2 regions of the Clostridium neuense genome follow, and region 1 is predicted to be linked to the other one. Evidence: a T-box and tRNA genes for the amino acid it is inferred to sense, from the RefSeq annotation. Region 1 holds a T-box; the other holds one or more tRNA genes.
What was found. The T-box of region 1 lies ahead of argS (arginine--tRNA ligase). A T-box ahead of a tRNA ligase gene usually reads a tRNA of that ligase, here a tRNA-Arg.
Positions count from the first base shown of each region.

Region 2: it has a tRNA-Arg gene. The T-box ahead of argS (arginine--tRNA ligase) is inferred to sense a tRNA for this amino acid. The anticodon was not compared.

Region 1 is NZ_JBJIAA010000007.1:145,677-156,511, reverse strand. It holds gene ACJDT4_RS10070 (amino acid permease) at 1-861, shown strand, start outside; gene ACJDT4_RS10065 (aspartate/glutamate racemase family protein) at 1,250-1,933, opposite strand; gene ACJDT4_RS10060 (hypothetical protein) at 2,109-2,492, opposite strand; gene argS (arginine--tRNA ligase) at 2,507-4,198, opposite strand; T-box leader at 4,254-4,485, opposite strand; gene ACJDT4_RS10050 (FtsW/RodA/SpoVE family cell cycle protein) at 4,624-5,751, shown strand; gene ACJDT4_RS10045 (amidohydrolase) at 5,842-7,005, opposite strand; gene ACJDT4_RS10040 (TerC family protein) at 7,252-7,977, shown strand; gene ACJDT4_RS10035 (polysaccharide deacetylase family protein) at 8,091-8,864, shown strand; gene pyk (pyruvate kinase) at 8,886-10,304, shown strand; gene ACJDT4_RS10025 (hypothetical protein) at 10,634-10,807, opposite strand.
Region 2 is NZ_JBJIAA010000010.1:36,168-47,002, reverse strand. It holds gene ACJDT4_RS12885 (hypothetical protein) at 131-268, opposite strand; gene ACJDT4_RS12880 (transcriptional regulator) at 284-1,585, opposite strand; gene ACJDT4_RS12875 (hypothetical protein) at 2,192-2,500, opposite strand; tRNA gene ACJDT4_RS12870 (tRNA-Arg) at 2,687-2,763, opposite strand; gene ACJDT4_RS12865 (phasin family protein) at 3,010-3,327, shown strand; gene ACJDT4_RS12860 (ABC1 kinase family protein) at 3,494-5,092, shown strand; gene ACJDT4_RS12855 (YhgE/Pip family protein) at 5,369-8,473, opposite strand; gene ACJDT4_RS12850 (TetR/AcrR family transcriptional regulator) at 8,609-9,181, opposite strand; gene ACJDT4_RS12845 (phosphatidylserine decarboxylase) at 9,399-10,283, shown strand; gene ACJDT4_RS12840 (ferredoxin hydrogenase) at 10,488-10,835, shown strand, end outside.

The sequences.
Region 1 (10,835 bases):
GGTTTCTCATTTCAGGGAACAGAACTCATAGGTGTTGCTGCTGGAGAAAGTGAAAACCCTGAAAAAACTATTCCAAAAGCAATACACTCAATATTTTGGAGAATTTTAATATTTTATTTAGGCACAATAATAGTTATAGGTGCCATAATACCATTTACTACTGCTGGAGTTAAAACAAGCCCCTTCACAATGGTTTTTGAAAGAGCAGGTATAGCCGGTGCAGCTTCAATAATGAATGCAATAATATTAACCTCTGTATTATCTGCCGGTAATTCCGGTATGTACGCTTCAAGCAGAATGCTTTATTCAATGGCTAAAGAAGGTATGGCTCCTAAATTATTTTCTAAAACAAACAATAGAGGTGTCCCTATAAACGCTTTAATTTTAACTACAATAATAGCTTCTCTCTGCTTTCTAACTGGATTTTATGCTGAGAGTACTGTTTATGTTTGGCTAGTAGCAGCCTCTGGTCTCGCTGGTTTTATAGCTTGGGTAGGAATTGCTATATGTCATTATAGATTTAGGAAAGCTTTTATTTATCAAAATAAAGACTTAAATTCCTTAAAATACAAAGCTATACTGTATCCATTTGGGCCTATACTTGCATTAATAATGTGTGTAGTTATAATACTTGGTCAAGGGTATTCATGCATAACTCCTAATGGTATTGACTGGCAAGGATTAATTGCATCCTATATAGGTATTCCACTATTTTTTGCATTGTATATAGGATACAAAATAAAGCATCATACAAAAGTTATTCCTTTAGATGAGGTTGATCTGAGTTTTACAGAAGCTACTCAAGATAACTCTGAAGAAATGGAAACAAATTTGAATTTAAAAGAGTCCAGTAATATTTAATAAAAAATTGCGAAGTACGCATATTGAAGTTTGGGCATAAGCCCATATGATTTGAAAGCCACAAACTGGTCCTCTTAATAATAAATGCAAAACCTAAAAATTAGTTACATTAAAAAAGTCCTATAAATCTTAGTGGTAATTCTAAGCACGTGTTTGCTTGAAAGTATAGAAGGATAACGATCATATACGGGGTTTGGGATGTAATCCCATTATCCTTCTTTAACTTGTATTAGTCATCTATATATTAGTCCAAACCTCGTGCATGTTTACCCGCTGAAAAAATGCTCAAACAGATTGAAATATCTAAGCATTTTATGATTTTTTAACCAAGATTTATTAGGATTTTTTGTACCATTAATTTTATTTAATATACCAAGATGATGTTACTTCACAATATTTTTTCGATAGTAGCCTCTGCAAGACATTTTGAAGAATCTATAATATTGAGTTCTGTAGAAATTTTTTTCAAAATAGGATTTAAGTCTGTACATCCAATTATTATATCTTGAACATCTTCCTTTTTTACTTTCTCTATTAATTCCTTTAAAACTTCAACATTTTTGTCATTATCTTTACTAGTCTTTATATCTTTAATTAAATTATTTAAGATTACTTGCCATTCATTTTCAAAAACAAATTGGTGTCCATATTTTTTTATTCCTTTTTGATAAATTCCAAATTCATATGTAGAACTCGTTGAAAATAAAGTAATTTTTACACTGCTTGAAGGAAGCTTTTTAATAGTTTCATCTACAATGTTTAAAAGAGGTATGCTAATTGATTTTTCTAATTCTTCAAAATAAATATGAGCAAAATTGCAAGGCATAGCTATAAAATCCACACCTGTTTTTTCAAGCTTTTGAAGCCCTTCAATTATGGTTTCCTTCATTGCCTTATGATTTATTGGCCTATCAACATAAAAAGGTGTTGGAAGCGAATATATCATCATTTTAGGGAAATCAATATCGTTTTTCGCTCCATATTGCTTCTGACATTCATCTAAAACAAGATCTATAAATGGAGCCGTAGATCTTGGTCCCATTCCTGCTAATATTCCTATTGTTTTTTTCACACTAATTCATCTCCATTTCATTATTCCATCATATACCATTATATTTATTTTACTACATTATTCAAGTTTCCAATTCCCTAAATTTAACTTAAGACTAAAAAAACACCTATACATTTAGTACAGGTGTATCGGTAATATATTGTAATTGTATTTATTTAATGCTTTAAGATACTATTTATTTTTTATCCTTATCTCTATTTTTTACTCTATTAGGCTTAGCCTTTGGTCTTATAACTATATCATTCTTGCTTTTCTTTTTATCCATTCTAGATGCCGCTCCCCATCCCATTAGATCAAAAAACATGAAGAAGAATAAAATAAACAGTAACATGGATATATAATAAGGCAGCTGCTTTACTCCAAATTTAGTATAATCTATTTTAAGATTTGCCCCAACAATATTTGTTACAAAAAACATTATTACACCAAGTGCCAAGACTATCCACTTATTAATTTTAACCTTAGGAAGTACATAAATTCTAATAACAAAATTATAAAAAAACATTACAAGAAGTACCATTGCAAATAAACTAACAATAACCTTCAAAGAAAAACCCATTCAATTCCCCACCTTTACATTTTTTCAACTGTATTAATACCAAGCAAGTTCAGTGCATTTTTTATTACTATAGAAGAAGCTTTCACAAGCATCATTCTAGCATTTTTGAGTCCAATATCTTCTGTATTAATTATGTTACATGAATTATAAAATTTATTAAAAGCTTTAGCAACATCAATAACATATCTAGTTACTATAAAAGGTTCCAATTTATCTATTGCATTTAGTATTGCTTCATTGAAACCTTGAAGTTTCTTCACAAGCTCAAATTCTTCTTCTGAATTTAATTTACTGTAATCTATTTCTGAAGATGCTTCTTCAAACTTTCTTAATATGCTCTTTGCCCTTGCATAAGTATACTGTACATATGGTCCAGTTTCACCATCAAAGCTAAGCATTTCACTCCAATTAAATACAATATCCTTTTCTCTGCTATTTTTTAAATAAGTAAATATTATAGAGCCTATTCCAACCTTTTTAGCCACTTCATCTTTATTTTCAAGATTAGGATTTTTTTCATCTATTACTTCTTTTGCTTTTAAAACAGCTTTGTTCAATAAATCTTCAAGAAAAATTACCTCACCTTTTCTTGTTGATAACTTTCTATCTGCAAATTTAACAGTCCCAAAAGCAACATGAACACAGCTTTTTGCCCATTCATGACCAGCAAGTTCAAGTGTCTTAAAAAATTGTTTAAAATGAAGTTTCTGCTCAGCTCCAACTACATAAATACTCTTATAAAAATCATAAGTTTTCTTTCTATATTCAGCTGCTGCAATATCTCTAGTTGCATATATGCTTGCGCCATCAGCCTTTTGTATTATGCATGGAGGCATATTATACTCATCAAGCATAACAACTTTAGCTCCATTACTCTCAACCAAGAGACCTTTTTTATTCATTTCTTCAATTATGGCATCCATTTTATCGCTGTAAAAACTCTCACCTTTATATGAATCAAATTCTACTCCAAGTTCATCATATACCTTTTTAAATTCTTTTAGGCTTAAATTTCTAAACTTAGTCCAAAGCTCTACTTCCTCTTTCTCTCCATCTTCAAGCTTTTTGAAATATTCTCTTCCTTCATCTTCTAGTGATGGATCCTTTTCCGCTTCTTCATGGAATTTTACATATATCCTGAGGAGTTCCTTTATTGGTTCCTTTTCCAAATCCTCCTCATTAACCCACTTCTTATAAGCACATATTAATTTACCAAACTGCGTTCCCCAATCGCCAAGATGATTAATTCTTATGCAATTATACCCTTCAAAATCAAAAATTCTATACAGAGAATTTCCTATAGCTGTACTAAATAAATGACCTACATGAAAAGGCTTTGCTATATTTGGCGAAGAAAATTCCACCGTTACATTTTTTCCCTCTCCAAGAGCCGATGAACCGTATTTTTCATTCTCACTTAAAATATTTTCTATAGCACTCTTTGAGTATGTCCCTTTATCTACAAAGAAATTTAAATATGGTCCCAAATTTTCAACTTTTTCAACACCTTCAATTTTAATATTTTTAGAAAGTTCTTCAGCTATCATGTTAGGTGCTTTTCTCATAATTTTAGCAAATTGAAAACATGGAAGCGCAAAGTCACCCATTTCAGGTTTGGGAGGTATCTCTATAAGCCTTTCTAAGATTTCCAAGTCCATACTTACAATTTCTTTTACTTTCTCTGCTATTAATTTTTTGTAATCCACTAAAATTCCTCCTTAAAAATATCCTTACAAAAAATAAAAAACATCAACTGCAAAATGCAGAGACGTTTATACGCGGTACCACTCTGATTGATTAATCCAATAAATACTACTATTATAGACTAATCCACTCAAACCTTAACGCTGGTCAGCGGCTACCATCGAATAATAATCTTATCCTTTGAAGCTTCTCCATGGCTCTATTCACATTATAAAACTATACTAATCTTACACCAACATTAGTTCGCTTTAAAAGTTTTATAAGCTACTTTCCATTTCATAGAAATCACATTATAGTATTTACTATATCAATAATCTTTATACTTTTCAATACAAATATTAATAAAAATTAAACAAATTTACCTGAAAAACATGGTATACTTTTGATATCTATATTAATTCACTATAATTTTACGGAGGTAGCAAAGTTGAAGTCATTGTTGTTAAAATTCCCTAAAAAGTTAAATCTATTAAAAAAACTAGATATTATTCTTTTAATTAATGCAGTATTAATTGTGGCTTTTGGAATAATTAATATCTTCACAAGTACATATTATTCGCATGGTTATTTCTTTGTAAAGCATCAAGCTTTAAATTTATTATTGAGTATTGCAGTATGCATATTTCTTGTCTTCATAGATTATAAAACCATATTAAGATATTCTGAAATATTATATTGGTTTATAGTAATTGTCTTAATTGCTACACTAAAGGCACCTGCTGTAAATGGTGCAAACTCTTGGATTTTTGGAATAGAGCCGGCAGAATTTGCTAAAATCTCACTCACTTTAATATTAGTAAGAAAAATAGATGTTATGGAAGGCAAAGTAAATAACTTAAAGAATTTTTTAATATTGTCTGGATACATAATAGTCCCATTTCTTCTAATCTATAAGCAGCCAAACTTAGGAATGGCAATAGTTTGTTTATGTATAGGCTTAGGTATTCTTTTTATTGCTAATATTAGTATTAAAGTTCTAATAGGACTTGTGCTAAGTTCAATTCCTATTAGTGCTATAATATGGTTTAGCGGTATATTAAAAGCCTATCAAAAAGCTAGAATAACTTCCTTCTTAACTCCGGACTCGGCGTTAAATGCAGCTGCTTCACAGTCAGATTCACTATATCAAGTTATGCAGTCTATAACTGCAATCGGATCTGGTGGAATATTTGGAAATGGATTTTTTAAAGGTAACTTCTCAAATGGAGGTTATATACCAGAAATTCATACTGACTTTATATTTGCTTCCGTTGGTGAGGAATGGGGACTAGCTGGTGCTATTTTTCTATTTACTTTATATTTTATCCTTTTATACAAAATAATAAAAATAGCTAAAGATTCTAAAGACCTTAGTGGAAAGCTAATTTGCGTAGGCATATTTTCATCATTTATATTTTCTATATTTCAAAATGTAGGGATGACTATAAAAATCACTCTAGTTAGTGGAATCACTCTACCTTTTATGAGTTACGGTGGAAGCTCACTTCTGGCAAATTTTATAGCCTTATCTCTGGTTTTAAATGTGAAGCTTAGAAAGGACATGTATCACTTCTAAATTATTATGTAACAACTCTTAAACTTTTCAAATAGAACCATAAAACCTAGCCCCAAGTTCTAAAAGCTTTTAAAACTTGGGGTGTTAAATTTATTTATCGCACTTAGAAAAAACTATTTCTCCATTTATTATTGTGTACTTAGCTTCTGTGAACACTTCCATTGGATTTCCTGTAAAAATTGCTATATCTGCATCTTTCCCTTCTTCTAAACTACCAACTCTATCAGAAACACCACAAATTTCTGCTGAGTTTATCGTTATAGCCTTGTAAGCTTCTTCTACACCCAACCCATCCTTAGCTGCAAGTCCAGCACATATAGGAAGATAACCTACAGGTATTACAGGATGATCTGTCATAATAGCGACTTTAACTCCTGCTTTAGCAAGTATACCTGGAGTTTTAAAAGTCTTGTTTTGAAGTTCTATTTTAGACCTTGATGTAAGGCTTGGACCAACAATTGCAGGGAATTGAGATTTTTTAACATATTCACTTATAAGATGTCCTTCCGTACAATGATCAAGTGTCATTTTTACATTAAATTCCTCTGCTATTCTTATAGCAGTTAATATATCATCAGCTCTGTGTGCATGCGCTTTAAGAGGTATTTTTCTCTCAAGCACAGGAATTAAAGATTCAAGTTTAAAGTCTTCCTCAAATAATTCACCATCCCTAAGTGCTTTATTCTTTTTTGCCATATAAAATTTTGCTTTGGTTAAGATTCCCCTTAAAAGTGCAGCAGTTGCCATTCTAGTTACTGGCATTTTCCCTTTTTTCCCATAAAATCTCTTTGGATTTTCTCCAAAAGCTACCTTTACTGCTGACGGTTCAAGCATAACCATATCATCTACACATTTTCCTTTGGTTTTCATAAACACAAATTGGCCCCCCATGACATTCCCACTTCCAGGACCAGTCATAACACCTGTAATTCCAGCTTTAACTGCATCATCAAAAGCAACATCCATTGGATTTATTCCATCTATGGCTCTAAGCTCTGGAACAACAGGGTTTGAAGCTTCATTTATATCATCGCCCTCAAAACCCATATTTTCTTCAACGAGCCCAATATGACAATGAGCATCTATTATTCCAGGCATTACAATACATCCTTCTGCATCTATTACTTCCATATCAGGTGTTTCTTCAATTTTATCGCCAATTTTTTTTATTTTGCCATTATGTACAAGCACGCAGCCCCTTTCATAATTTTTACCACTCATTGTTAATACCTTACCATTTTTGATTAGCAACATAATTTTCATCTCCATTTTTCAAATAAATTTCGTCCTAAAACGACATATATTTAATAATATCACCCAATCAATAAAAAAGCATCAATAAATTTAAATATTTTTTATCTATTCAATAATAAAACCAAATTTAAATTCATTTGAAATATTATTAATTTAATAATATAATAATAAATGTAATTATTTTATGAGGTTTTTTTAACCACATAAAAAGTTAACTTTTATTTATATAATCCAAGGAGGAAAAATATGTCTAACTTTATAGCCTTAGTAGCTGGAGCTCTTCAAATAACACTGCTGGACATAGTACTAAGTGGTGATAACATAGGAGTTATAGCACTTGCAACAAGAGATCTTCCAAGCAAACTTGCAAAAAAAGCTTCTGTAATAGGAGTAACAGCTGCTGTACTTTTAAGAATAATCTTTGCATGCCTAGTAACCTATATACTTATGATTCAATGGCTTCCTATAAAACTTATTGGCGGCTTATTACTCATAAAAATTACATGGGATTTTATAAAGCCTGAAAATGATACTGATAACAAGGTTATACATAGTTCACAAAAGCTATGGACAGCAGTAACAAGTATTATCATTGCTGACATTACAATGAGTTTAGATAATGTACTTGCCATAGCAGGAGCTGCGGCAGGAAATATATTTTTAATTATTTTTGGTCTCCTTTTAAATATACCAATAATATTTTTAGGAAGTCAATACGTAGCAAAGCTCATGCAGAAATACAAAATAGTTATTTATATAGGTGGCGCAATTCTTGCCCATACAGCTTTTTCTATGCTTTTAAATGATACTATTATTAAATCAAGGATATCATCTGCTTTTGTTCAGTATTTTCCATATATAGCTGCAGTGATAGTATTTTTATATGGTATTTACATGGTAACAAAATATAATAAGAATAACAGCAATTCAAGAGAGCATAAAGAATCTGCTGTAGATAAAACAAGAAATTAGGGATAAAAATCCCTTTATTTTTATAGTTAAAAATTTTATAATTAAATCAAAGATAATTTTGAAAATACCTTTTTATAAATAATGACTTTACTAAGCTGAGGGAGGTATAACAATTGATAACACAAAATAAAAAACTTTTATTTAGATCTAGTTTGGTACTTTTAATAACAATTGTATTTGTATCTTTGATTTATGTGATAAAATTTCATTTGACACAAAAAACTGTTATTAAGCCTATAGTCATAGGAAAAACTATTAACTCAAGCATTGGGAAAATAAAATATCCATTTACTAAAGACGGACAAAAAATTGCTTATTTAACCTTTGATGGAGGTCCATCTTCAAATGTAACTCCAGAAGTACTTAATATATTAAAGAGTTATAATACAAAAGCTACGTTTTTTGTAAATGGTAAAAACTCCATTAGTAATTCAGATGTATTAATCAGAGCCAAACGCAGTGGAAATCAGATTGCTTTAAGAAGTTTTGACACAAATTATAAAAATTTGTACATAAATCCTCAAAATTATCTTCAAGATTTAAAAGAAAGTAACGATGTTATAAGTACTATACTTGGAGGCAATAATTTTCAGCAGCATCTTATAAGATTTCCAGGTGGCTCCAATATGGTTAGTTCTACATTTAGACAAACTATTGCAAAATCAGGCTATAACTATGTAGATTGGAATGTCGATTCCTTCGATAGTTTAGAAACTTCTTCTTCTGGTTACTCTAATATAGTGGATAGAGTTAAGATTTCTTGCAGAAACAAAGATCATATTGTTATCCTGATGCACGATGATTATAATTGTAAGGCTACCTTAAAAGCTCTACCGCAAATAATAGAGTATTTGCTAAAAGGAGGATATACCTTTAAAATTTTATAAATAATATACGAGGTGATTAACATGCAAAAAACAAAAATGATTTTCACAATTGGTCCTGCAAGCGATAATAGACAAACCTTAACAGATTTAATGAATATTGGAATGAATGCTGCAAGATTAAATTTTTCTCATGGAACACATGAAAGCCATAAAAAAGTAATTGACCTTATAAAAGATTTAAGAAAAGAATTAAACAAACATGTAGCTATTGTAGTAGATATAAAAGGTCCTAAAATAAGAACTCATAATTTTGAAGGTGACTCTGCTGAAATTGTAAAAGGGAATCCATTTACAATAATATGTGATAAAGAAATCTTAGGAGATTCCACAAAATGTTCTATTTCTTATGAAGATCTTTATAAGGAAGTAAAAAAGGGTGACACTATACTTGTAGACGATGGCTTACTCGGCTTTACAGTAAATGAAGTTAAAGGAGAAGCTATTTTATGTACTGCACAGGTAAATGGAACAATTTCAAATCATAAAGGTGTTAATGTTCCAAATGTTTCCATAGGGCTCCCAGCTGTTACCACAAAGGACATAGATGATTTAAAATTTGCCTGTGAAATGGAGGCTGATATGGTTGCTGCATCCTTTATAAGAAAGGCGGAAGATGTCGTTGAAGTAAAGAAGATTTTAAAAGAGAACGGCGGTAAAGATATAAAAGTAATAACTAAAATAGAAACCCAAGAAGGCGTAGACAATATAGACGCCATACTTAAAGAAGCAGATGGAGTTATGGTAGCTAGAGGAGATATGGGTGTAGAAATTCCTATAGAAAATGTTCCTATAGTCCAAAAGATGATAATAGATAAGTGCAATAATGCTGGCAAACTAGTTATAACAGCTACTCAAATGCTTGATTCCATGATTAGAAATCCTAGACCAACAAGGGCTGAAGCTTCTGATGTTGCTAATGCTATTTATGATGGTACAGATGCTGTAATGCTTAGTGGTGAAAGTGCAAGTGGTTCTTATCCTGTTGAAGCTGCAACTACTATGTCAAAGATTGCCCAAAACGCTGAAAAACACATAAATTACAAAGAAGTTTTAAACAAACTTAGAGAAAGTTCATTAACAAATCTTTCAAATGCAATAAGTCTTGCTACCTGTACAACTGCATCAGAATTAAATGCAGCTGCAATAATAACTGCAACTCAAAGTGGCCTCACCGCTAAGATGATTTCAAAATATAAGCCTAGTTGTCCAATTATAGCTGTTACACCGCATGAAAAAGTTGCTAGAAGTTTAGCATTAACTTTTGGTGTCACAACTATATTATCTCCAAAAGTTACTTCTACAGATGAATTAATAGATACTTGCATAAAAAGAGCTGTTGAAGAAAACTTAGTAAAAAGCGGTGATATTATTGTAATAGCTGCTGGAATACCTATAGCAAAGTCAGGCTCAACAAATATGTTAAAAGTTCAAGTAGTCTAAAAAGTGCGAAGTAACAATGCTTCGTCGCATACACATACGCGGGGTTTGGGCGTAAGCCCATTATCTTTCTAGAATAATATAAAAGTACTTTCAATAAAAAAATCCTATAAATCTAAGACTCAAAAATCATAAAATACTAAGAGATTTCAATAACTCGCATACGCTCAGACAAATTGAAATCTCTAAGTATTTTACAATTTTTAGGTGAAGATTTATTAGGATTTTTTTAAATCGTTCCTTCAGCATTTTTACTTCGCTCCCACCGTAGGTGCAAGGAAAAAATTCCTCCGTACCTACGGAATTTAGGCATGAATCTTTGTAACCTGTTTTTACTTCGCGATGCTTTCAATATTATGAATTATATTTTTAATCATTGTTTCTCTCTCTTTAACATTTTTGTTGCCATTTTTCTTTTCATTGGAAAGAAAATTTCTATATGACCATAAGCTCATCTTTATTGCCCACAATTCTTCATCATCACAAAACAAAATATTTTTTTTCAAAATCACCACTCCTAAAGGAAAAACAAAA
Region 2 (10,835 bases), on a different contig from region 1:
TCAAATTGCAGTATGCTAATATACTTGGATATACCCATACATACCTTTCAAAACAAAAAGCAACTTGGTTTTGTCCCCCAGATTGCCTTTTGTTATCTTTAAATTATGATTAAAATAAAAATGGAATACATTACTTCCAAATAAATTCATATGTGTAATCTATATTACACAAACTTTTAGTACAACCTAAATTAAACATTAAAGATGAAAATAAAAGCACTCCACATACTGCTAATAATACTGATAATTTAATCCTTTTTCCAAACACAATACTCACCCCCATTTAATTATAATTCAAGGAAAAAGCAGCTATCTGTTTTACTATGTTATCACTTTTTCCAGCATAAAAAATTATTAATTTGTATGTAAGAACATTATTTACTTTACCTTGTATGTTAGATACTATAAGCACCTTGTTTTTTATACTATCCATCTTTTCAACATTATTTGTAGTTGTATATAATTCTATTAAATTATGCAATATGTCATTTTCTAAAACATAATTTTTTTGTTTTTCAGAGAAATCCAAAGCTTTTAAATAATACTCTTCTGATAACTTCAATTTATCTAATCTTGCATATACCTTTCCTATCTCAAAATAGATGTTGGCTACATATAGACTAATATTATCTAAATTAGGTAATTCTCTAATTACAGTATTAAAATTTTCAATCGACTTATCTTTTATGCCGGCATACCAATAACTATTAACAATATTTATTAAATTAATTAAATATCTATCTTTTCCTCGTTTATTAATTAAACCAAATATTTGATTAAATACTTTAATAGCCTCATCATAAAGTTTTATTTCATAAAAGCAATTTCCCTTATTATTTAAAATTTTAATATATGTTGAAATATCTGATTTATCAACTAAATTTTCTGCTATTTCAATATTTTTTAATGCTAATTGTAAATTATTAATATGTTTATAGTTCAAAGCATTATTACGCCTAAAGATGACCTTATCATTAATTGACATATTACCAAACCTACTCAATGCAAACTCACAACATTCAATACTTTTCTTATAGTCACCTATATACCCATAAACCATAGATAATTTCCTTGAAAGAGGTATTAATTCTCTATCTAAAAACACCCGATTAATTAATGCTAAAGCTTTTTCATAATATACAGCACTTTTATACATCTCATTATTGTTGCAATAATAGTCTCCCGCAAGCTCATATATCCTTAATTTTTTATCTTTAATATCCCAATCAATTAAAAAAATCTCTGCTTCTTTAAACGTTTTAATAAAGCTTTCATCTTTTGAAATAATTAAAGTTTTCAGTTCTTCTATGTACTTATCAAGTATCTTTGTAGCCTGTACAATCTGATTTTCCATTAAATAATCAACAGTTTCAGTAACTTTAAAGTTCTTCTTTTTAGCCAGTGCAGTTACATTTTTTATAATTATTTCAGCCGCCCTTTTAGTAATAATAGCTTTATCATTTTCAATTTCACTTATAAGATTTCTTGTAATTCCTTCTCCCTCAATCTCTTCTTGTTTTACTTCATATTTTTTTCTGATTTCTTTTAACTTATCACCGTCCGATAATATTGCGTATTTTTCCATTCTTTTAAATCTCCCTGCTTACAAAACTTATATTAATTACCAATAATTATAATGCTTAATACGAACTTTGTAAACAAATATTGTTACAAATATAACTTAATACCATAACTCCAATTATTTTCATTTTAAATTTGAGATAAGTTTGTTAACCCCATTTATTCTTTATCCTGCATACCAAAAAAATATCCTATCAATTTTGTTATGATTAAATAGATATGTATGCCTCAATATTTCCCTCCAAAAATAAACAGCCAATATAACCTCAAACTTCTCCTGTATTGCTTTTTTTCTAATCTATACCCCATATATCATTAATCTTTTTTTACCTTCTTTTAAAAGAGCTACTGAGCCTATTTATAAATACTTATCCATTTAATATCACTCCTTTTATCAATAATTATTGTTTCAGCATTGTCTCCTTGTAATAAATTAACTCTATCATTTTTACTTATAGGATCATATTAATAACCCTTATATTTTGATGTGTAATTTCTCATATTCTTTTCAATATAATTTCACATTAAAAAAAATAATGAATCAGCCTACTTAATTTCAACTGATTCATTTTATATTTTCACTGCTGCATTATTAATACTATTAAATTAATTATTTAAATATTTCCCATAATTCTTCTGTAACTTTATCTAAAGGTTCATTTAATTTCTTTCTCTTTTCAAAATCATTATCCCAGATATAAAATTCAGATAACCCTCCATGTGCTGGGTATAGCATTTTATAATTTTGTTCTATTTCAATAATTTTTTTATCATCTTCAATAGTATTATCCTCAATAAAGTCTATTGTATCTTCGACTATTCTTTTTTGATTTGATATTGTACTGTCCCCATACTTATTTAAAATAGCAATAAGTTCTTTAAACAATATCTCTACTTTTTTAATATCTCCTATATTCATAAAGCACCTCCCTTATTTTAATGGTTACTAATATTCATTCAATGACTTTGATAAAATTCAAAAATCCACCTTAATCTTAGTCAATTACATAAAGTTCTGATGTAAGCATACTAAGCTGCGTGCTTTATACACAGTCCTCAAAAAATAAAAAACCTTGCAATACGTTAATATCACAAGGTTTATGCTTGGTGCACCCGAGGGGATTCGAACCTCCGGCACGCGGTTTAGGAAACCGCTGCTCTATCCTACTGAGCTACGAGTGCATAAATTTTTATTTTACTATCACAAGATAATATTTTATTACTAAACCTCAGATATGTCAATACATCTTCTAATAAATAAGTTATCAATATTCTATAAGATAACATAATCTTTTAAACCTATGGTAAATATAAAATTATTAATATTTTGATAATTCCCTCAAATAACGTCCATTTCAATTTACAAAGGCAGTTTGTTCTGATATTATTAGGTTATAGATTGGAAATTATATAAAGGGGATGGATTTGATGGTAGATGAACTAAAAAAAGTTGTTCTTGCGGGATTGGGTTCTGCCGCTTATACTTATGAAAAGGCTTCAAAGGTAGTTGATGACCTCGTTGAAAAAGGAAAAATCACTATTGATGAAGGCAAAGAATTGTCTCAAGAACTTAAAAAGAACTTAAAAGAAAAAAGCAGTGCAGTAGGCGACAAAGTAAGCAAAGTTAAACCTTTAACTAAAGAGGATTTAACAGCTGTTTTAAAGGAAATTAATTTTGCTACTAAAGAAGATTTATCTGAATTAAAAGAAAGAATAAGCAAACTAGAAGAAAAATTAAATCAGTAACTTATAAAATATACTATAAATAAGATTTCAAAAGCATCAAGTCCTCTGAAGCTTAGATGCATTTTTGATGAAATCGCCTTAATAAATGTAAAAGCCCCAACTTTTTTGTTAGGGCTTTTATATAAACATTTTTTGTAAACTCCAGCTAAAAAGTGAGGTCACCGTTATGAAAAAATCTGTACAAAGATTCAGAGAGATAGTAAAGGTTCTTGCATATTATGGATTTGGCTATCTTGTGGATTCTAAGAAAAATAGAGCAAAGAGATTTCCCCAAAATTTAAGAAGGGCTTTTGAAGAATTAGGGCCTACCTTCATAAAGATAGGGCAAATTCTAAGTACTCGTCCTGATATTATATCTGATGCATACATAAAAGAGCTATCTAAGCTTCAAGATGATGTTCCAGCCGAAAGCTATGATACCATAGAAACCATTTTTAACAGTGAATTTCACAAAACTGTTGAAGAAACCTTTGAAAAGTTCAATAAAAAACCTCTTGCCTGTGCTTCCATTGCTCAAGTTCATGAGGCTATATTAAAGGATGGAACAAAAGTTATAGTTAAAATTCAACGTCCAAATATAGAAGAGAAAATGAAATTGGATTTATCCATATTATATAAATTAGCTAGTCTTACAAAGGCCAGATTTACGGACTTTATAATAAATCCTACAGAAGCCTTGGATGAAATTTCAATGTCCACAAAAATGGAACTGGACTTTAATACAGAAGCTAAAAATATAGAGCATTTTAAAGAGCTTAACAAGGATGTATCTTATGTAACCTGCCCGTACATATTTAAAGAGTTAAGTACAAAACATATTTTAACCATGGAGAAAATAGATGGCTTCAAAATTGATAATATAAAAAAGTTGGCCGCAGAAAATTATGACCTAAACGATTTAGGAAAAAAACTAGCACTTACATACTTTAAACAGGTTTTTCAAGATGGATTTTTTCATGGAGATCCTCACCCTGGAAATATATTACTTAGAGATAAACAAATATGCTTTATAGACTTTGGTCTTATGGGAAATCTATCGAAGAATTTAAAAAACGCCTTAAACGATATGATTTTATCTGTTGCTTACTATGATATAGATAAAATCATTTCAGTTATTATGGCTGTGGGAATACGTCATGGATACGTAGATAGAAATCAGCTTTACGAGGATATAGATTATATATTTTCTAGTTATCTCTCTGCATCATTAGAAAATATAAAAATATCACAATTTCTTCAAGAGGTATTCGATTGTGCTAAGAGAAACAACATAAGTCTTCCTAAAGATTTAATAATCCTTGTTAGAAGCTGCGTTATATTAGAGGGAGTAATTGCAAAAATTTCACCGGATATTTCTATATTAGATGTGGCAATTCCCTTTGTTAAATCCCAAAATAACGATTCAATTCTTAAAAATTTTAATGTTAATGAGGCTCTTTTAAACTCGTATTTATTTTTAAAAAATTCCTCAAAGCTTCCCTCTAAAATTATAGAGTTAAGCAATGGACTTATGCGCGGAAGAGCGAAAATTCAATTTAATATAAAAAATATTGATGAACCTATAAGTGAAATAAATAAAATGGTAAACAGAGTTGTTTTAGCACTTATAATTTCTTCAATGATAATAAGTTCTTCTTTAATACTTCATTCAAACATCGGTCCTAAAATGTACGGAATGTCGATAATAGGTATAACTGGTTATGGAATAGCTGCCATCCTTGGTTTTTGGCTTTTAATTTCAATTATACGCTCCAAAAAACTATAGATAAACAGTATGGTCAGAGGACAATCAATGTGGATTTACCTTTCGTTTCTCTCAGGTGAATCTTAGAACTTATTAATATCAACTGCACTGAATATTATATTTTAAGCCATGCGCAAGCACTAAGTTTAAGATTTTCCGAAGCATAGCAGCGAAAAATATCCAAAATCCTTAAATGTTTCAATCCGTCTAAACGCTAGTGAGTTATTGAAACTTCTTAGGATTTTGGATATTTTTTTCTTGGATTTATTAATTTTATTTAATATTTCTTGAGTATTGTTACTGTGATAAACTTTCGTCTTTCTTTTCTTTTATTATTTCTTTAACCTTATCTGCGTGTCCTTTAAGTGCCATCGATATTGCAAGGAATACAAACATAGTAGCAGCTAATATACAAACATCCTTAGTCAAAGTAGCATAATTTACTCCTGCAATAATTTCCCTAATTGCTGATACACAGTACGTAAATGGCATGAATGGATTTATAACCTTGAAGAATTTTGGTACAACCTCTAATGGGAAAGTACCTGCGCAAGAAGTAAGCTGCAATATTAAAATTGCTATAGAAAGAAGCCTTCCTGCCATTCCAAGCAAAAATACCAAACACTGGATTATCGCTATGAACACGTAGGACATAAATATATTAAATAAAAAGTACAAAATTAAGCTTTTCGGTTTAAGTCCAAGTGTTAATACTACTGCACTAGCTAAAATTGCCTGTATTATACCTATATAACCATAGGATATGAACTTGCCTGCCACAACGGCTGCTGGACTTGCATTTATATCATCATCAACCTTATCTGTTATTACAAAGAACATCATTATAGCGCCTACCCATAAGGAGAGAGGTATAAAGTAAGGTGTAAAACCTGTTCCGTAATTATTAACTGCTCCAATTGGTTCATTCTTCATTGCAAGTGGTTCTGATACAAATTTAGCCATGTCACTGCTTGTATTCACAAGATTCTTGCTTATCTTATCTGAACCATCCTGTAATTTTGAAGCTAGCTCATCTGAACCGTTATATAGTTTTCCAATTCCATCATTAAGGTCACTCGAACCATTATACAGTTTATTAACTCCATCATTTAGAGTAGGCATTCCACTGTTTAATGTTCCTATACCATCCCTAAGTTTAAATGAACCATTTGATAATGTATTTATACCAGTAAGTAAATCACTAGATCCATCACTTAGCTGATTAATTCCTGATGCAAGCTCATTAAACTTTCCTGTCATGTTTGGAATTTGAGCTATAAGATTATTTGCCATTTTAATATTTCCATCGTTTAATTCATCCTGTGCAACTTCAAGTAATTTTTGGTTATCTTTAAGTTCTTTTTGAACCTTTGTAACTTGATTTAAAAGTTGTGGTGCATTTGCAAGCTCAGCCTTAAGCTTTGGATCATTCATCATAGTGTTAAATGTATTTAATATTGGCTGTGCTTCCTTCATGTCACTTTGCAGTGCAGCTATTTTGCCTAAGGATTCCTGAACTCCTCCGTTAGACTTAACTGCTGTCAAAAGGCTTTGCACTGCTGCAAGGTTATCTTTATTTTGATCAAGTTCAGTCTTTATATTACTAAATTGAGAAACAAGCTGCTGAATATAGGCTATATTAGAAGGCGACATAGCATTTTGAACTGCTTGTATCGTCTGCTTTGTCTCTGGAGAATTAATCTTTGCCTGTGCTTCTCCTAAACTCGTTATCATATTATTAACTGAGTTTATGTTATCTGGTTTAAGTGCAGTTTGAGCTCCATTTATAACTGAACTATTGCTATCTATTAAATTTTTCATATTTTCAAGTAAACTTTCCATTGAAGCCATGTAATCTTTTGAGCTGTTCATGGATTGTGCTGTGTGTGTTACAAGATTATTATACTGATCTAAAAGCTGTTTTTGGGCTTCAAGCTTTTGTTCTGCTGGTAACTGAGTATTATTAATTTTATTATAGGAATCATTTAAAGTACTAGCTGCCTTAATAAATGATGCAGCTGCAAGTTCCTGTCCTTTTATAAAATTAATCTTATCTTGTCCGTTTTGTCCTCCTAAATTATCTTTAGAGCCTTGAAGTAAAGTACTCAATACTTGTGCATTATTTGTATTTAATAAAGGCTTTATTGAATTTATAGGAGTCATATCCATACTGCCCAATGCAGTGGCTTGTTTTAATAAGTCATTTAATTGCTGCGAACTCCCCATAAGTTCCACAATAGGCATAAGCTTACTAGTATCAATTTGACTTAAAGCCTCCGTACTATTTAATAAGTTATTTATATTGTTAATATTTTGTGGTGACATTAATTGAGCAAGCTGAGGCATTGATAATATTGAATTTAAATTAACAGAATTAAAGTCTGCTATTGTTTTATTAATTGAAGCCATATTCTTTGAATTCATATAAGGCAAAACCCCAGTTACACCACTTAAATCCACCTGGGAAAGTGAGCCTGCATCACCCATAATGTTTCGAAGTGCTCTTGCATTATTAATATTAATTAAAGCTGCAAGACTTTTCTGTCCATTTAAAGCATTTACCGCCTGTGAAATTTGACCTTGTGCTGATGAAACTCCAAAAGCCGCTGTATAAAGTCCATTGTTCAATTGCTGGGCACCATTTTTAAGTCCCTGTGGCTTTCCATTTTGATCAACAGCATCTGTATTAATTCCGTTAACAAGCTGGTTTGCTCCATCATAAAGCTGCTGGGTTCCGCTTTGAATTTGTGGCATTTTATCTTTAATCTGACCTATGCCATCCTTTAGTGCTCCACTTCCATTTTTAGCATCTGAAAGTCCATCCTTTATTTTCTTACTTCCATCAGCTGCCGTTTTAAACCCATCTTTAACATCATACAAATTGTCAAAAGTAACTTTAGTGTACTCGCTGGTTATTGTCCTCGCAATTTCATCTTTTAAAGTCATTTCAGCTTTTGAATTAACTTGAGACATTATGAAGTTTCTTTTTTCATTATCTCTATACAAGATCTTTGCTTGTTCCGGTTTTTTATCCTTTGCACTTACAACTTTTTCTGAAAAATTCTGAGGAATAATAAATTCCGCATAATATTTTTCACCTTTAGTCCCCGAATCAGCATCCTTATAGTTAGTAATTTTCCAGCCTAGTTCATTGTTATTCTTTAATTTTTTAACAACATCCTCACCATAATTAACAGCTTTCCCATCTTTAGTAGCACCCTCATCCAGATTAACAACTGCAACGGGAACACTCTTCAGCTTACTATAAGGGTCCCAAAACGCTGCAAGATAAAGCAAACTGTATAATAAAGGTACAATTATAATGGCTATTACAGACACCCTTATAAATCTGTTTTTTAAGATACTCTTAATATCCCGCCATGCAATCCTAAGGAAATCCATCAAATCACCCCCATTTGTGTATGAACTGACTGGTCAGTTTATTTATACATCTTTTTGCAAAGATTGTCAATAGTCTGTTAATTGCAAAAATAAAAAAGAACCGGCGCAATTACCGATTCTAAAGAATATGCTTTATTATTTGTCTGTTTCTATTCCTTTTAAAATATAGCTTGTTATACTTTCCACTAAGTCATCAATTTTCTTTTGGTTATCATTTATGAGCTCATAAACTGCTCCAGAGCATATTGTTCCAAACAAAGTATATGCCATAAATTCAGTTTCTCCTTTTTTTAATGCCCCTGCATCCATAGCCTCTTTAAGAAATCTTTCTATTTCTCCAATATAAACTCTTACTACCTCTCTTAACTCAAATTGCCTTGATTCCTGCCCCCAAAGTTGGCTCATTACAACTTTAAAAAAATCTTTATTTCTATATACTAACCCAAACTGAACCTTGCAAACTGCAATAATTTTTTGTATAGGATCAGTAATATGCTTTGTTGCTTCTTCCATTTCTTCTGTTATAACATTCATACCTTCCGAAATTACATATTTGAATATTTCCTCTTTGCTTTTGAAATGATAATAAAGAGTTCCCTTTGCAACTCCGGCATTAATTGCTATATCATCCATAGTTGCTTCGCTATATCCACTGTTAGAAAATATCTTTAAAGCAGACTCAAATATGGATCTTTTAGTTTTATTCATATAATCACTCCACATTCTTGTTACCAAACTTTATAATAACAATTTAATGACCAGTCAGTACAATACATTAATTTATATTATACTCTTATGCTTTGCCAAAACTCAATATATTTTAGCAAAATTTTTAATATACTATACATAAATTAGCGGTTGATTCCCTAGCTCTATAATACTATAATTTAGAAGAAAATTTATTTTATAATAATGAGGTTTAAAAATGATAAAATTTTATAATCGTAAGTTAAAAGAATATGAAATAGAATTAGTAGCAGGTGAAAAATACTTAAATTGGATTTATTCATCAAGGGTGGGAATGAATCTGCTTGAATTGTTTGTAAAGAAAAAAGCCTTTTCAAAATTGTACGGCTTATACTGCGATACAAAAATGAGTAAGTCAAAAATTGATGCATTTATAAAAGATCTTAATATTGATATGTCTTTAGTTGAAAAAACTCAAGATGAATTTAGCTCTTTCAATGATTTTTTTACAAGAAAGCTTAAAACCAATGCAAGACCATTTTCTGATGAAAAAAATATATTAATTTCTCCTGCTGATGGTAGAATGTTTGCTTATGAAAATATAGATTTAAATAACATAATGCAGATAAAGGGAGTAAATTACAGCCTATTTGAGCTTATAAATGATAAAAACACAGCTTCAAAATATGTAGGGGGAACTTGCCTTATATTTAGACTCTGTCCCACAGATTATCATAGATTTCATTTTATCGACAATGGAGTTTGCGAAAAAAGTAACAAGATTAATGGTTCATACTATTCCGTAAACCCAGTTGCCTTAAAAAGAATACCAAAATTATTTTGTGAAAATAAACGAGAGTGGAGTGTATTTCATTCTGAGAACTTTAAGGACATATTATACGTAGAGGTTGGTGCAACTTGTGTTGGAAGCATACTTCAAACGTATACTCCAGGTTCTAGAATAAAAAAAGGTGATGAAAAAGGATACTTTAAATTTGGCGGTTCTACAGTTGTTATATTTTTAGAAAAAAATGTCGCAAAAATAGATGAAGATATAGTTAATCAAACAGAATTAGGATATGAAACCAAAATTCTAATGGGTGAAAAAATAGGAAGTAAATAGTTATCTTTGCTATTATTTTAACAAACTAAAAAAAACCCATAATTAATTACTTTCTTAGATAAATTCATCATTTAACATGATAAAGAAATACTTCCAAACCTGTTTGAAAAATATTTTCTAATTTTGATAGATAATATTTTAACAAGCATTTTGATATGTTATAATTAAAGTGGATTTTTTAAACTTAAGTTTGGGAGGATAAAGATGATTACATTAGTTTTGAACGGTAAAGAAGTGCAAGCTAACGAAGGTACTACTGTACTTGAAGTAGCAAGAGAAAACAATGTGGATATACCTACTTTATGTTACCTAAAAGATTGCGGTAACTTTGGAAAATGTGGAGTATGTCTTGCAGAAGTTGATGGAAAAATTTTAGCATCTTGTGTTGCAAAAGTTAAAGATGGTATGGTCATAAATACAAATACTGAGGAAGTAAATGAAAGAATCAAAAAGAGAGTATCAATGCTTCTTGATAAACATGAATTTAAATGCGGTCCTTGTCCAAGAAGAGAAAACTGTGAATTCTTAAAATTAGTTATAAAAACAAAGGCT